One region of the Cobetia sp. 5-11-6-3 genome, then DNA from elsewhere that is predicted to be linked to it. Evidence: predicted binding sites of a transcription regulator. Region 1 holds the regulator's gene; the other holds the start of a gene.
What was found. Region 1 encodes LexA, which represses DNA repair genes until DNA is damaged. Its sites were predicted from a motif close to TACTGTNTANNTANACAGTA; they were not measured.

Region 1 (7,761 bases):
CGGCACCACGCGGATTGCCCTCCCCGATCGCGGCGCGAACCACATGCCAGCCGGTCGGCGTGCAACCGCTGCCATCGAGCTCGCCGATACCGTTGAGGCCGCTGGAGATCGCACAGGCATGCACCAGCGTGTCAGGGTCAGCCGCGGGGGGCGGCGCATCACGACTGCCACTGGGCGCGTCATTGCGTATCTCAAGACGCTGGCGGGTGAGATCCACCGCCACCCAGCAAGCCATCAGCTGGCCGCCTGGGTGACCGCTTCACCATCTCCGAGCGAGGCCGGCAGCGGAGCCGCCATCGCCGCGACCACCACCGGACGCATGTGCTGGATCAGCTCGCGCACACTGGTGTGATGGCCGTATTCGGCCTCTTCGATATCGCGCAGTGCGTCCAGTCCCGAGAAGGTGAAGATCACGCTGCCGAGCATGAAGTGCAGACGCCAGAAGCGCTCGTTGTCTGGCAGGTCCGGCGTCGCAAGCTTCAGGAGCTCGGCGAAGCGGCTGAAGACCGTGCCGTAATGCTCGCGGATGTAGCGACGCATGTGGCCCTGCCCCTGGGTATAGGCAAGCCCGAGCAGGCGCATGAAGGTACGCAGGCTGTTGCGCTCGGCCGGCACCTCCAGCACCGTGCGCGCCATCACTTCCAGCAGCGTTTCCAGCGGCACCTGACGACCGGCATGCTGCTGCTCGACACTGTCGAGTGCCGCATGGAAACGCTCGCTGAAGGGGTCGAGATAGCGGGCGAACACTGCCTGGATCAATGACTTCTTTGAGCCGAAGTGATAATTGACCGCCGCCAGGTTGACCTTGGCCTTGCTGGTGATATTGCGCAGCGAGGTTTCGGCGAAGCCTCGCTCGGCAAACAGGACCTCGGCGGTATCGAGGATACGGGTAACGGTATCGGTCTGGGCCATGGGCGGATGCCTTGTCAGGTGATCAGTCACGAGGGGGCACGGGAGTCCTTGTCCCCCCGGACAACGGCAAGGCCGTGGCCCGGGGGGCGACTCTTCTCACGCAGGTCAATCAAACGACATGTCGGTCTTCACGCACCGCGTGTCAGGCAGCGACTCCGAGGCGGAGGCTGCCACGAGCCGTGTCCCGAGCACAGGACAGAAGCACAGGACACACAGGGCCTGTGTACCGGTAGCCGGATGCGCCCGACGAACATTCGTTTGAAACAAGATAATTCTAGCTGTCCATGCCATGACTGGCAATTGCTGGTTGTTTCAAACACTCGACAGCCAAGACCGGCAGGACGCGCATTCACACGGGACATTCAGGGACGGGATGGTCATGGGGCGTCCCGGACACCCGCTGTCTCGCGTCAGCATGTCGATGTCGACGAAGATGCCGGCAACGTTGCTGCCAAAGCACCCACGATGCCTTGCATGACCGCCATGACTGGATACAATGACAGTTGTATGGATGCACACCCCGTGCCGTCAGCTCAGATGCCGCCCAGGCCAAAGGCAATGCCCATGACTCAGCCGCTTACTCCGCGCCAGCAGGATGTCTTCGACTTCATCATCAAGACCATCAAGTCCTCAGGCTATCCGCCAACGCGTGCCGAAATCGCCCAGGCACTGGGCTTTCGCTCACCGAATGCCGCGGAAGAGCATCTGCGTGCCCTGAAGCGCAAGGGAGCCATCGAGATGGTGCCGGGCACCTCGCGGGGCATCCGCGTGCCGTCTCTGGCCGAGGCGGAAGAGGATAGCGAGCAGGGCCTGCCGGTCATCGGGGAAGTGGCCGCTGGCAGCCCTATCCTGGCCAGCCAGCATATCGATCGCCATTGCCCGCTGCCCAGTGACTACTTCTCGCCTGCCGCCGACTATCTGCTGCGCGTGCGCGGGGTCTCGATGAAGGATGTCGGCATTCTGGAAGGTGACCTGCTGGCCGTGCACCGCACGAGCAGCGTGCGTGACGGACAGATCGTGGTGGCGCGTCTGGGGGATGAAGTGACGGTGAAGCGCTTCCGTCGCGATGGCCATTACGTATGGCTGGAAGCCGAGAACGAGGACTTCGCGCCCATCAAGGTGGATCTGCGCACGGACAGCCTGGAAATCGAGGGCCTCGGCGTGGGCGTGATCCGCGATGGCGGCCTGCACTGATCTCAAGGCTCGCAGGCAGTCTGTCCTCACAGCGCTGACGCGCAGATGACGATTGTCGTCATCTGGGCATCCACGAAAAAACCCGCCGATTGGCGGGTTTTTTCGTGGCTGGCAGACATGCGGGAAGTGCTCAGTGCACCATGCCTTCCGACTGCTCGTCTTCATCATCCTCGCCATCCCACAGGCGGGTGCGGGTGATGGCGTGGTCGATCATCTCACGCGCGACCTCGAAGCGATTGTCACGCAGCAGATCGGCAGCTTCATCGGAGATGCGGATACTGAGAAGTGGCTCACCTTCACTCTCGGCGGCACGCAGGATCACTTCCCCATCTTCCATTTGCACGATTTCAAGTACGGCGGGATCGGACACGTCATTCCTCCTGCACGGCATCCTGAGGATACCGGCGTCGTTGTGATCGTCAGCTTGACGGCGGGCAGGCCCTGCGACTTGCAGTCACTGGCGACAATGCAGAAAAAAGTACGACCACAGCCAGAGCCATGGTCGTACCGGAGAATGCAGGGCTTGCCACAATGCCACCAGTCTAGCACCCGTCATGCCAGGGCGTCACCTGAATGACAGGTGCGTGACATGCCAGCGCTTTCGGGTCAGGCAAGGCGCGACGCTACCACTCCACATTCGACTCGCGAAGGTGTGACAGCAACGCCTTCATGGCGCTGACTGCCGTGGCGAGACGCTCTGCCAGAGGCGCATTGGCCGCCGCGGCGATGATGAGACCATCGCCACGCGCCTGGCCTTCCTCACGCCGGGCAGCACCGCCCTCTTCATGCAGACGCGTGATATCGGCCACCAGCTGGCTCAACCAACTGTCCGGCTGCGCCTGCAGGCTTCGCAACTGCTCGATTTCCGCCACGGGAGTCGGCGGTGTGGCCAGCCGCTCGCGCCAGCTGCCCTCAGGCCAGCGTGCCGACGCGGCGCACTCCTCGATCAACGAGGCCAATGCCAGCTCCATCAACGCCAGCGCCCCTTCCTCACCGGCCATGCGCCGTGCGACGGCATGCTCATCACGCGTCGCGACGGCCGCCTGCTCCAGCAGCAACTCGGCCTGATACAGCAGTTGATTGGTGCGGCCACGCTGGCTCATCAGCTCTTGGCTCCCTTGCGCTTGTCCTCGACGACCCAACGGCCGTTGTCGAAGGTCGCCTTCCACCCCGTCGCCTTGCCATCCTCGTCCGTCATCACGAACTGCTCCTTGGCCTTGCGCGAGAAACGAATCTGCGTCGGGCGGCCATCGGGGTCTTTCTCCGGCGCCTTGAGGATGAAGTGATACTTCTCCGGCAGCTCGTCGGCATGCGCCTTGAGCTCGCTGACCAGCGGCGGACGCGTCTCGCGATTCTTGGGGAACTGACTGGCGGCAAGGAACAGGCCACTGGCGCCATCACGCAGCACGTAGTGATCCTCGACCTTCACGCAGGCAAGTTCCGGCATGGGGATCGGGTCCATCTTCGGCGGCGCGACCTCCCCGGACTTGAGCAGCTTGCGGGTGTTCTTGCAATCCTCGTTGGTGCAGCCGAAGTACTTGCCGAAACGCCCGGTCTTGAGCTGCATGTCGGCACCGCACTTGTCGCACTCGATCACCGGTCCATCGTAGCCCTTGATGCGGAACTGACCCTGCTCGACTTCATGTCCCACGCAGTCCGGGCTGTTGCCGCAGACGTGCAGCTTGCGCTGCTCGTCGATCAGATAGCTGTCCATGGCCGTGGCGCAGATCGGGCAACGGCGCTTGGCACGCAGTGCATCGGTCTCGGCATTCTCATCTGCGTCAGCGGCGACCGCCTCATCCCCCGGCAACAGGTCGATGGTGGTCTTGCAGCGCTCCTTGGGCGGAAGGTTGTAACCGGAGCACCCCAGGAAGACGCCGGTGGAGGCGGTACGGATCTGCATCTCGCGACCACAGGTCGGGCAGGCGATATCGGTCGGCACCGGCTGATTCGGGCGCATGCCCTCTTCTGACTGGGCGTGATCCAGCTCGGCCTTGAACTCGGCGTAGAAGGCATCCAGCAGCTCGCGCCAGTTGCGCTGACCATTGGCCACCTCATCGAGGTAGTCTTCCATGCGCGCAGTGAAGCCGAAGTCCATCAGGTCCTTGAAGGATTCACTGAGACGATCAGTGACGATGTCACCCAGCTTCTCGGCGTAGAAACGCCGATTTTCCAGCGCCACGTAACCACGATCCTGAATGGTCGAGATGATCGCCGCATAGGTCGAAGGACGGCCGATGCCGCGCTTCTCCAGCTCCTTGACCAGACTGGCTTCGGTGTAACGCGCCGTCGGCTTGGTGAAGTGCTGCTGCGGGTCCAGCTCGACCAGCTCCAGCACCTCGCCGATGGCCAGGTCCGGCAGTGACTGGTCCTCTTCCTTCTTGCCCGCCGGCTTCATCACGCGGGTATAACCGTCAAACTTGAGCACCCGGCCCTTGGCGCGCAGCTCGTAGCCATCGACCTCGATGGTCAGGGTCGAGGACAGATACTCCGCCGGCACCATCTGGCAGGCGACGAACTGACGCCAGATCAGCTCATACAGACGCTCCGCGTCACGCTCCATGCCGGTGAGGTCCGTCGCGCGACGCGCCACCTCGGAGGGACGGATCGCTTCGTGAGCTTCCTGGGCGCCTTCCTTGCTGGAGTAGACGTTGGCGGCCTGCGGCAGATAGTTGTCGCCGAATTCCTCAGCGATGAAGTCCCGCGCGGTGGCCACCGCGTCCGCCGACAGATTGGTCGAGTCGGTACGCATGTAAGTGATGTAACCGGCCTCATAGAGGCGCTGCGCCATCATCATGGTCTTCTTGACCGAGAAACCGAGACGACTGCTGGCCGCCTGCTGCAGGGTCGAGGTGATGAAGGGGGCATTCGGCTTGGAGCGGGTCGGCTTGTCTTCGCGATTGGAAATCGCGAGCCGAGCGGTACGCAGCGCCGCGATGCGATCCAGCGTTTCCTTCTCGCTGGTCGGACGGAAGGCCTTGCCATCCTGACGCGCCAGCTCGAAACGGATCGCCTCGCCGCTGGTCGCGGCAAGCTCTGCGTGCACATCCCAGAATTCTTCCGGAATGAAGGCACGGATCTCACGCTCGCGCTCGACGATCAAGCGCACGGCAACCGACTGCACTCGCCCGGCCGACAGCCCACGAGCCACCTTGGCCCACAGCAGCGGCGAGACCATGAAACCGACGACACGATCCAGATAGCGACGCGCCTGCTGAGCATGCACGCGGTCCATCTTCAGATCGCCCGGCTCATCGAAGGCCGCCGTGATCGCCTTCTTGGTGATCTCGTTGAACACCACGCGCTTGTAGCGGGTATCGTCACCACCGATGGTCTCGCGCAGGTGCCAGGCAATCGCCTCCCCTTCGCGGTCCAGATCCGTCGCGAGATAGATGGTGTCGGCCTTCTCGGCCAGGCGCGTCAGCTCGGAGACGACCTTTTCCTTGCCGGGCAGGATCTCGTAATGCGCCTCCCAGCCGTTCTCCGGGTCTACCCCCATGCGACGGATGAGCTGCGTCTTGGCCTTCTTTTCCTTGTGAGCCGCCTTGGCTTCCGGCGACATCTTGCGCGTCTCGGCTGCCTGACGGGCACGCTCCTTGGGATCGGTGGCCTGCTTGCCGCTACCGCTGGTCGGCAGATCGCGGATATGCCCGACACTCGACTTCACCACGAAGTCGTTGCCGAGATACTTGTTGATGGTCTTGGCCTTGGCAGGCGACTCGACGATCACCAGTGACTTGCCCATGGTTGCTCGCATCTCCTGGCCGGCGCTGACTGCACCGGCGAATGACTCGTAGCGCTGGGTTTTATCCCAGCCTAAAAATGCGCCTACCCTACCCCAGCATTTCAGCGCTGACCAGCAATGTTGCCAGCACCACGACATGTGGGTGGTGGCAGCGGACATCACACACCACCCCGAATCTCGAGAATCGACGCCCGAGGCATGACGCGGTCATCGACCGGCACCCGGACCTGCCAGACCCGCCAGGTGCATGTGTCGCCATGACGACAGGCAAACCATGACTATATATAAGTGGCCTTTTCACGATTCGTCACATCAGTGTGGCATTACTGACACAGGCAGTGGCAGGCCTGCGGGTCAACGTAGATGCCATCCTCACAGCCAGGGCCTCTCGGATCACGCCATGTCTGACTGGCCACCAGCCTGACGCCAGCGCTTGTGAAGACGCAAGTCATGTCGCTACCATCGCCGCCATGGCAGCCAAATCACTCACGCGCTACCACACCAATCAACCACGACACTCGACAGGCTCCCTTTACGTCGTCAATGTAGTAAAATGACAACACAAACCGCCTGACCCCTCACGCAAGTGTTCAAGGAGTATGTTCTCATGCCGCACGCGTTCAACGGCCCGATCCGCCGCACCAAGATTGTCGCCACACTCGGTCCGGCCAGTGACAAGCCGGGCGTCCTCGACGCGATGATCCGTGCCGGAGTGGATGTGGTTCGCCTCAACTTCTCTCACGGCAGCCCCGAAGACCACCGCATGCGTGCCGAGGCCGTCCGTGCCGCCGCCGCCGCCCAGGGCCGCAGCGTCGCCGTGCTGGGTGATCTGCAGGGTCCGAAGATCCGCATCGCCCGCTTCAAGGACACCGCTGTCCAGCTTCAGGAAGGCCAACCGTTCATCCTGGACATCGGCCTGGGCCGCGATGAAGGTACCGTCGAGCGTGTCGGCTGCGACTATCAGCAACTGGCCGATGACGTGGTCGCCGGCGACGTTCTGCTGCTTGATGACGGTCGCGTGGTGCTCGAGGTCAACGAACTCAAGGGCAACGAGATCCACACCACCGTCAAGGTGGGTGGCAAGCTGTCCAACAACAAGGGCATCAACAAGCAAGGCGGTGGCCTGTCCGCCGAGGCGCTGACCGAGAAGGACAAGGCAGACCTCAAGACCGCCATCGACATCGGCGTGGACTATCTGGCCGTCTCCTTCCCGCGCAGTGGCGCCGACATGCAGCTGGCACGTGAGCTGCTGGGCGAGGAAGGTCGTGACATCGGCCTGATCGCCAAGGTCGAGCGCGCCGAAGCCGTGGCCGACGACGCCGTGCTCGACGGCATCATCCTCGCCAGTGAAGGCGTGATGGTGGCGCGTGGCGATCTGGGCGTGGAGATCGGCGACGCACAGCTGATCGGCGTGCAGAAGCGCATGATCCGCCGTGCCCGCAGCCTCAACCGCGTGGTCATCACCGCGACCCAGATGATGGAGTCGATGATCAGCGCCCCGCTGCCGACCCGCGCCGAAGTCTTCGACGTCGCCAATGCCGTGCTCGACGGCACCGACGCCGTGATGCTGTCGGCCGAGACCGCGGCAGGCGATTTCCCGGTCGAGACCATCGAGACCATGGATCGTGTCTGCCTGGGTGCCGAGCGCGAGCGTGCCGCCCAGGAATCCCAGCACCGCATCCACGAAGGCTTCAGCAAGACAGACGAGACCATCGCACTGTCTGCCATGTACGCGGCCAACCACCTGACCGGTGTCGTGGCCATCGTCTGCATGACCGAATCCGGCTATACCCCGCTGATCGCCTCGCGCATCCGCTCGGGTCTGCCGATCGTCGGTCTCGCCCAGGACCAGAAGACCCAGCGCCGCATGGCCCTCTATCGTGGCGTGGTGTCCCTGCCCTTCGATTCCA
Region 2 (7,761 bases), on a different contig from region 1:
TTGGCTTCTTCCGCCCGACGCGCTGCATCTGCCTTGGCCTTGTCTGCCGCCTCGGCAGCCGCTTTCTGTTCCGCCTTCAACTGCTCAGCCGCCTTGGCCTGTGCCGCCTTCTCCTGCTCGGCAGCCTTGGCCTGCTCTGCCTTGAGCTGCGCGGCTTTCTCGCGCGCAGCACTTTTCTGCTGTTCTGCAGCGCGCTCCGCTTCCCGGGAGGCCTCCTCCTTGGCACTCTGACGCTCATCGGCCTCTTCGGCGGCGTCCCGCGCCTTGCTGGCCTTGGCCTGTTGGGGCTGATTGGTCGTCGTTTCGGTGCTGACCAGCGTCGCGTTGACGATGGTCGTGCTGCTCTGATCCGGCTCGGACTCAGGCCAGCTCACCAGGGTCAGTACCAGGATGACCACATGCAGACCCACGGCCAGCACGACGGGTAATCCATAGCCTGCCCGCTTTTCGATTTCCGGCTGACTCATCCATCAGCCCTCGTTCGGCGGTTCTGAAATCAGCCCGACATTGGGAACGCCCGCCCCCTGCAGAGTGCTCATCAGCCCCATCACATCACCATATGGCGCTGTCTTGGCGCCTTTGACCAGCACGGGTGTCTTGGGCTTTTCCGACACGATGGCGGCCACCTTGCTGCCCAGGTCATCCAGGGCGACGGGAGTCCGCTTGTCCTGATCAGAGCCCAGATCGATGTAGTAGTTGCCGCTGTCATCCAGCGAGACGATCAGCGGTGTCACGTCATCAGGATTGTCGATGGGCTTGGAGGTGACCTTGGGCAGTTCGACCTGTACCCCCTGGGTCATCATCGGCGCGGTGATCATGAAGATGACCAGCAGCACCAGCATGACATCGATGAAGGGCACCACATTGATTTCAGAGGACAGCTTGCGCTTGTGCCCCCGGCTGTAAGGTCCTTTCATGCTCGACTCTCCTTTCAGGCGTCGTTGCTGCCACGGCCGTGCAGATTGCGATGCAGAATGGAGTGAAGCTCTTCGGCGAAGTCTTCATAACGGCCCAGCAGCTGATCGGCACGGCTGGCCAGACGGTTATAGAAGATGACTGCCGGAATCGCGGCAAAAAGCCCCATGGCGGTGGCGACCAGCGCTTCTGCAATCCAGGGAGCGACAGTGGTCAGTGTGGCCTGCTGTGCAGTCCCCAGTGCCTGGAAAGAGCCCATGATGCCCCACACCGTCCCGAACAGACCCACATAGGGGCTTACGGAGCTGACGGTGGCAAGGAACGGAAGATGGATATTGAGACGTTCTTCCTCGCGTGACAGCGTGACACGCATGCTGCGCTGAACGCCGTCCATCACCGCATCGGCATTGCTGGACTTGGGCTTGAGACGACTGTACTCACGAAAGCCTGCACGGAAGACGCCTGCAGCACCCGGCGTCGCCTCTTCTTCACTGGGCAATTCACGGTAGAGGTGATTGAGATCCACTCCGGACCAGAAACGCTTTTCAAAGGCGGTATACGCCTGTTTCGCTCGTGACAATGCCATCCCCCGCTGGAAGATCACTACCCAGGAGGCGATGGAAGCCGCCAACAGCAGCAACATGACGGATTGCACCACCAGGCTGGCATTCGCGAACAGCGAAATGATCGACATCGAATCTTCCACGGAAATCCCTCTTTTACTTGGTTCAGTCAGTGCCGCCGATGAGGCGACACCCTTAACATTCGTCCGACTCCGTCGCCTGACATCCGACCAGAAGGATGGGTGCAACGGCGTCTCACTCGTTCACGCCTTGACCACGGCGACTCTCGGTCAATCTGGTATCAGTGACTCAGACCTCAAGAGCGCTCAGCAATTCCACGGGCCATCGACGCGGACGCAATGTGCTGGCATCGACACAGGCAATCACCACCTCGGCATCACTCAACATCACCCCGTCCTTCATCACCTGTTGATGAAAGACAAGGCGCGCGCCCCGCAATTCACCTGCCGTTGCCGTGACCTGAAGCAGATCATCCAGTCTCGCAGGACGATGATAGCGACTGGCCACACTGTGCACGACAAGCTGGATACCGCGCTCCAGAAGTGTCTGCTGGGAATAGCCACGTGCGCGCAGCCATTCACTGCGTGCGCGCTCCATGAAGCGCAGGTAATTGACGTAATAGACGATGCCACCCGCATCGGTATCCTCGATATAGACCCGCACCGCATGATGAAAATCGCCCGTCTGCCCAGTCAACGTTTCCTCGCCGGGTCTGGATGTCTGAAGAGACGACATCATGCGTCCTCCTGCCCACCCGGCGTCAGACGCGCCTGGGTCTCACGCGGCGTGATGCCGAAATGCTGATAGGCGGAACTGGTCACCACGCGCCCACGCGCCGTTCGCATCATGAAGCCCTGCTGAATCAGATAGGGCTCCAGCACATCCTCGATGGTATCGCGCTCCTCGCCGATGGCGGCCGCCAGCGAATCCACACCGACGGGCCCGCCATCGAACTTCTCGATCATCGACAGCAGCAACCGGCGATCCATATGATCCAGCCCGTGGCTATCCACATTGAGCATGTTGAGCGCCTTGTCCGCGACATCCAGCGTCAGACGGCCATCGCCGCGCACCTCGGTAAAGTCACGCACCCGCCGCAGCAGCCGATTGGCGATACGCGGCGTCCCTCGCGAGCGTCGTGCGATCTCGCGCGCGCCATCCATCTCCACTTCCATGCCTGACAGCTTCGCACTGCGCGAGACGATACCGGTCAGCGACTCGATATCGTAGAACTCGAGGCGCTGAACGATTCCGAAGCGATCTCGCAGGGGCGCGGTCAACAGACCAGCCCGGGTCGTCGCCCCCACCAGAGTGAATCGTGGCAGTTCCAGCTTGATCGAGCGGGCAGCCGGGCCCTCACCGATCATGATATCCAGCTGATAATCCTCCATCGCCGGATACAGCACTTCCTCGACCGCCGGTGACAGGCGATGGATCTCGTCGATGAACAGTACATCGCCTTCCTGAAGATTCGTCAGCATGGCGGCCAGGTCACCTGCCCGCTCCAGAACCGGTCCGGACGTCGACTTGATGTCCACGCTCATCTCACTGGCAATGATGTGTGCCAGAGTGGTCTTGCCAAGTCCCGGGGGCCCGAATACCAGGGTGTGATCCAGGCTATCGCCACGACCGCGAGCGGCACTGATGAAGATTTCCATCTGCTCGCGCACGATCGGCTGACCGATATACTCATTCAGCGTTCGCGGCCGATTGGCGCGATCGATCCGTTCTTCCGGATCATGCGTGGCCGCGGAGATCAGTCGATCCGACTCCATCATGATGCTTGCTCAACTCCTGATGACTCATGCTGCAGACATGAATCATGTGGCGAGAGGTGGTCTGACCGAGGCAGTGAAATGATCTTGCGCCAATGCAATCAAGCGCGCACTTTCTACCCCAGTCGCCGGCCATTCCCTAGTCAATAAATCCAATCAGATCGTGCCTATTCTGTCATTCACGCTATCAGGCACGAGACACGTGCGCTAGCTGGCCATCTTGCGGGCCAACGCCGCCTTGATGAGGGCTTCCGTGGAGGCACCTGTCTCGAGTCCCGAGAGCATCTTGGCCGCCTCGACCGGCTTGTAGCCCAGCGCGACCAGAGCGGCTTCGGCGTCGGCCAGGGGATGGGTAACCGGCGGCTGTGGCTGCGAAGCGCGCGCCATTTCCGACAGACCATCGTCCTGCGGAATCGTCCAATGCTTGAGCCGGTCGCGCATCTCGATGATCAGGCGGTCCGCCGTCTTCTTGCCGACGCCGGGCAAGCGAGTCAGTGCCCGACTGTCTTCGTCGTGCACGCAGCGAATGAAATCGGCCTGCTCCATTCCCGAGAGAATCGCCAGCGCCAGGCGCGGCCCGACCCCGGAAATCTTGATTAATTCCCGGAACAGACGACGCTCCGGCTCCTTGCCGAAGCCATAGAGCAACTGGGCGTCTTCACGCACGACCAGATGGGTGAACAGCTGACAGTCCTCCCCGACAGCCGGCAGACCCAGCAAGGTATTCATGGAGGCTTCAAGTTCATAGCCCACACCCTGTACATCGAGTACCAGATGAGGCGGCTGCTTTTCGAGCAAACGCCCGGTCAGACGTCCAATCATGTTTCGGGCTGTCCTTGAGTCTTCAGTGCCGCCTGCTCATCACATCAGGTGTCAGGCGGCACGGGTTGTTGCGATGCGGGCAAGCCTACCAAAGATAACGTGCAGGCGGCATGTCCGAGTGTCACGACGATTTTGTCGCATGAATCTGACAGTCACTTGTTGCCATGAGGCCAGATGCAGGCAGCATGCGGATGCCAGCAGAACGCAAGATGCTGCCTGACATCGTGAAAACAAGCCTACAAGTGACTGAAAAATTGGAATTTATTGATAACGATAGCGTATCTGGCGCAAGCGGGCTTGTCACTTCTCGCCTGTAGAGGCCGTCTTCGGCACACGCCGGAGTCTACTCCCCACTCTCTTCAGCCCCTGACCAGACACTCTTCAGACCCTAACCAGCCCCCTACGTGACCGGCAGACACCTCATTTGCCCGGCTCAAAGTCACGCCAGCTACTGCTGCGTCGTGCGCGGGTACTCTTGCGCCCTGCACCCGCCCCCAGACCCAATGCCTCCAGCTGCGCGCTGCTCGGGGTCAGTCGCATGCGTGCAAAGCAATGTGTCAGCGCGATGGCCAGAGCATCCGCGGCATCCGCCTGAGGCGTTGCAGAGAGCTTGAGCGTATGGGTCACCATATGCTGGACCTGCGCCTTGTCTGCTGCACCCGATCCCGTGACAGCCTGCTTGATCTGTCGCGGCCCATACTCTGATACCGGCAGGCCGTGGTTCGCCGCACACACGATGGCTGCCCCACGTGCCTGACCGAGCTTGAGCGCGGAGTCGGCATTCTTGGACATGAAGACCTGCTCGATGGCGAACTCCGCCGGGCGATGCATGGCAATCACTTCACTGATACCGGCGTAGATCTGCGCCAACCGCTGGTCGAGGCTGACCTGGGACATGCGGATGCAGCCACTGTCCACATAGCGGGGCTGAGCCGCCGAGACGTCCAGTACGCCGTAACCGGTCAGGCGTGACCCCGGATCAATGCCAAGAATGATCATGCCACCGCCTCACGTCTCACACTCATTGCCTCTCCATCCCTGTCGTCTTTCGTGCTTACTGTGTATATAACCAGCCACAATGCCACAAAAAAGGCGGTGCGACACTGTCATTGCCTGCATCATCTGCAGGTAACAGTCTCACACCGCCTTGCCGGGGGTCACTTGCCCGCTTGCGCGGGACTCCCCCTCTCCCGGGCGCTGATGGCGCCTATCAGGAGAGGTTGATCACCCCGGGGTCATTCGCCTGGATCAGGCCTGACCGCCTTCCTCTTCAACCTTGACCTTCTGACGCAGACGGATGTTCAGCTCCTTGAGCTGCTCACCGCTGACTTCCCCCGGGGCGTCGGTCATCATGCAGCCAGCGCTCTGGGTCTTCGGGAAGGCGATGACTTCACGAATGGTCTTGGCGCCGGTCATCAGCATGACCAGACGGTCGAGACCGAAGGCCAGACCACCATGGGGCGGCGCGCCGAACTTGAGCGCGTCGAGCAGGAAGCCGAACTTCTCTTCCGCTTCCTCCTCGCCGATGCCCAGCACTTCGAACACGGTACGCTGCATGGCCTGGTCGTGGATACGGATGGAACCGCCACCCAGCTCAGTGCCGTTGATGACCATGTCATAGGCGCGAGACAGTGCCGCTTCCGGATCGGCCTTGAGTTCTTCCGGGGTGCAGGACGGCGCGGTGAACGGGTGGTGCAGCGCGCTCAGGCGGCCGTTGGCATCGGCTTCGAACATCGGGAAGTCGACGACCCACAGCGGTGCCCATTCGTGGGTGTAGAGGTTGAGATCTTCGCCCAGCTTGACGCGCAGCGCACCGATGGCCTCGGCCACGATGTTGGCCTTGTCGGCGCCGAAGAACACGATGTCGCCATCGACGGCGCCACAGCGGTCCAGCACGTCATCCACGACGTCTTCCATGAACTTGACGATCGGCGACTGCAGACCCTCGATGCCCTTGGCACGCTCGTTGACCTTGATCCACGCCAGGCCCTTGGCACCGTAGATGCCGACGAACTTGGTGTAGGCGTCGATTTCCTTGCGTGACAGGCTGGCACCGCCCGGCACACGCAGCGCGGCGACACGGCCCTTGTCATCCTTGGCCGGGCCGGAGAAGACCTTGAAGTCCACACCGCTCATCAGGTCATCGACATCGACCAGCTCCAGCGGGATACGCAGGTCCGGCTTGTCGGAACCGAAGCGCTGCATGGCTTCGGAATACGGCATGGTCGGGAAGTCGCCCAGCTCGACATCCAGCACTTCCTTGTAGAGACCACGGATCATGGTCTCGGTCATGCCCATGATGTCCTTCTCGTCGACGAAGCTGGCCTCGAGGTCGATCTGGGTGAATTCCGGCTGACGATCGGCGCGCAGATCCTCGTCACGGAAGCACTTGGCGATCTGGTAGTAACGATCGACACCGGCGACCATCAACAGCTGCTTGAACAGCTGCGGGGACTGCGGCAGCGCGAAGAAGCTGCCGGCATAGGTGCGGCTCGGCACCAGATAGTCACGTGCCCCTTCCGGCGTGGCACGCGTGAGAATCGGGGTTTCGATGTCGAGGAAGCCCAGGGCTTCCAGCTGGGCACGCACGCTGTGGGTGATGCGTGAACGCAGGCGCAGCTTGTCGATCATGTCCGGACGACGCAGGTCGACATAACGATACTTGAGGCGAACTTCCTCACCGACCTTGTTGTGGTCGTCCAGCTGGAACGGCGGCGTCTGTGCGGTGTTGAGCACTTCGACATCCTTGGCCAGCACTTCGATCATGCCTGTCGGCATGTTCGGGTTCTGGGTGCCTTCCGGGCGCATGCGAATACGGCCCTTGATGCGCAGGACGTACTCGCTGCGCGCCTTGTCGGCAGTGGCGAAGGCATCGACGGTGTCCGGATCGACGACGATCTGGGCGATACCGTCACGGTCGCGCATGTCGAGGAAGATGACGCCACCGTGGTCGCGACGGCGGTGCACCCACCCGCACAGAGTGACATCCTGATCGATCAGGGTCTCGTTCAGTTTGCCGCAATAGTGGCTGCGCATGTTGATTCCTTGTTGCTCAAATTCGTGATCGACGCACTGGTGCGCGTCTGTCTCAGAGGGCCTGACGCTGGAGATGCCTGCCACTCATGCATGACCTTGCACATGGATGGCAGGCATGACAGCTGGCCTGATGATGGGAGACATCAGGACGAGCTATCGCCACCTCCGGCCAGATTCTTCTTGCTGCCGGACTTGAAATCCGTTTCGTACCAGCCACTGCCCGCCAGACGGAAACCGGCGGCGGATACCAGCTTTTCCAGCTGGTCCGTCTTGCATTCCGGACATTCCGTCAGCGGCGCGGCGCTGATCTTCTGCAACTTGTCCATCCGATGGCCACAGGCCTTGCAGTGGTATTCATAGATCGGCATGGTTTTTTCCTGACGATACTGGTCCCGAGCGCATGAATGCGAATCGCGGACCATGACAATGTTATGCCTTGCGGCGCCCTTGCATCAGACGTGCCGGAGACATCAATATGAGTGACATCTCAAGCACAGCTTCGGAACGCGTACAATAAGGCCAGTTGAACGTCTTTCAAGTCAAAGCGAAAGGGCCACATTATAGCGTGCTCGGCCCCTTGCGGGGCAACACCTCGATAGATTCCCGGCAATGCGCCGTCATGCCCGGCC

Region 2: ruvC (crossover junction endodeoxyribonuclease RuvC) is a predicted target of LexA. The motif match lies at 5,152-5,171, and genes of this name have one in related genera.

Annotation. Positions count from the first base shown of each region.
Region 1 covers NZ_BLWJ01000001.1:620,059-627,819, forward strand. The annotation lists gene HXS66_RS02535 (L,D-transpeptidase) at 1-235, opposite strand, end outside; gene HXS66_RS02540 (TetR/AcrR family transcriptional regulator) at 235-912, opposite strand; gene lexA (transcriptional repressor LexA) at 1,477-2,106, shown strand; gene HXS66_RS02550 (hypothetical protein) at 2,237-2,476, opposite strand; gene HXS66_RS02555 (DUF6586 family protein) at 2,730-3,209, opposite strand; gene topA (type I DNA topoisomerase) at 3,209-5,851, opposite strand; gene pyk (pyruvate kinase) at 6,459-7,761, shown strand, end outside.
Region 2 covers NZ_BLWJ01000004.1:68,783-76,543, reverse strand. The annotation lists gene tolA (cell envelope integrity protein TolA) at 1-467, opposite strand, end outside; gene tolR (protein TolR) at 471-917, opposite strand; gene tolQ (protein TolQ) at 932-1,609, opposite strand; gene ybgC (tol-pal system-associated acyl-CoA thioesterase) at 1,788-2,237, opposite strand; gene ruvB (Holliday junction branch migration DNA helicase RuvB) at 2,234-3,277, opposite strand; gene ruvA (Holliday junction branch migration protein RuvA) at 3,482-4,096, opposite strand; gene ruvC (crossover junction endodeoxyribonuclease RuvC) at 4,517-5,095, opposite strand; gene aspS (aspartate--tRNA ligase) at 5,345-7,132, opposite strand; gene HXS66_RS08375 (FmdB family zinc ribbon protein) at 7,276-7,500, opposite strand.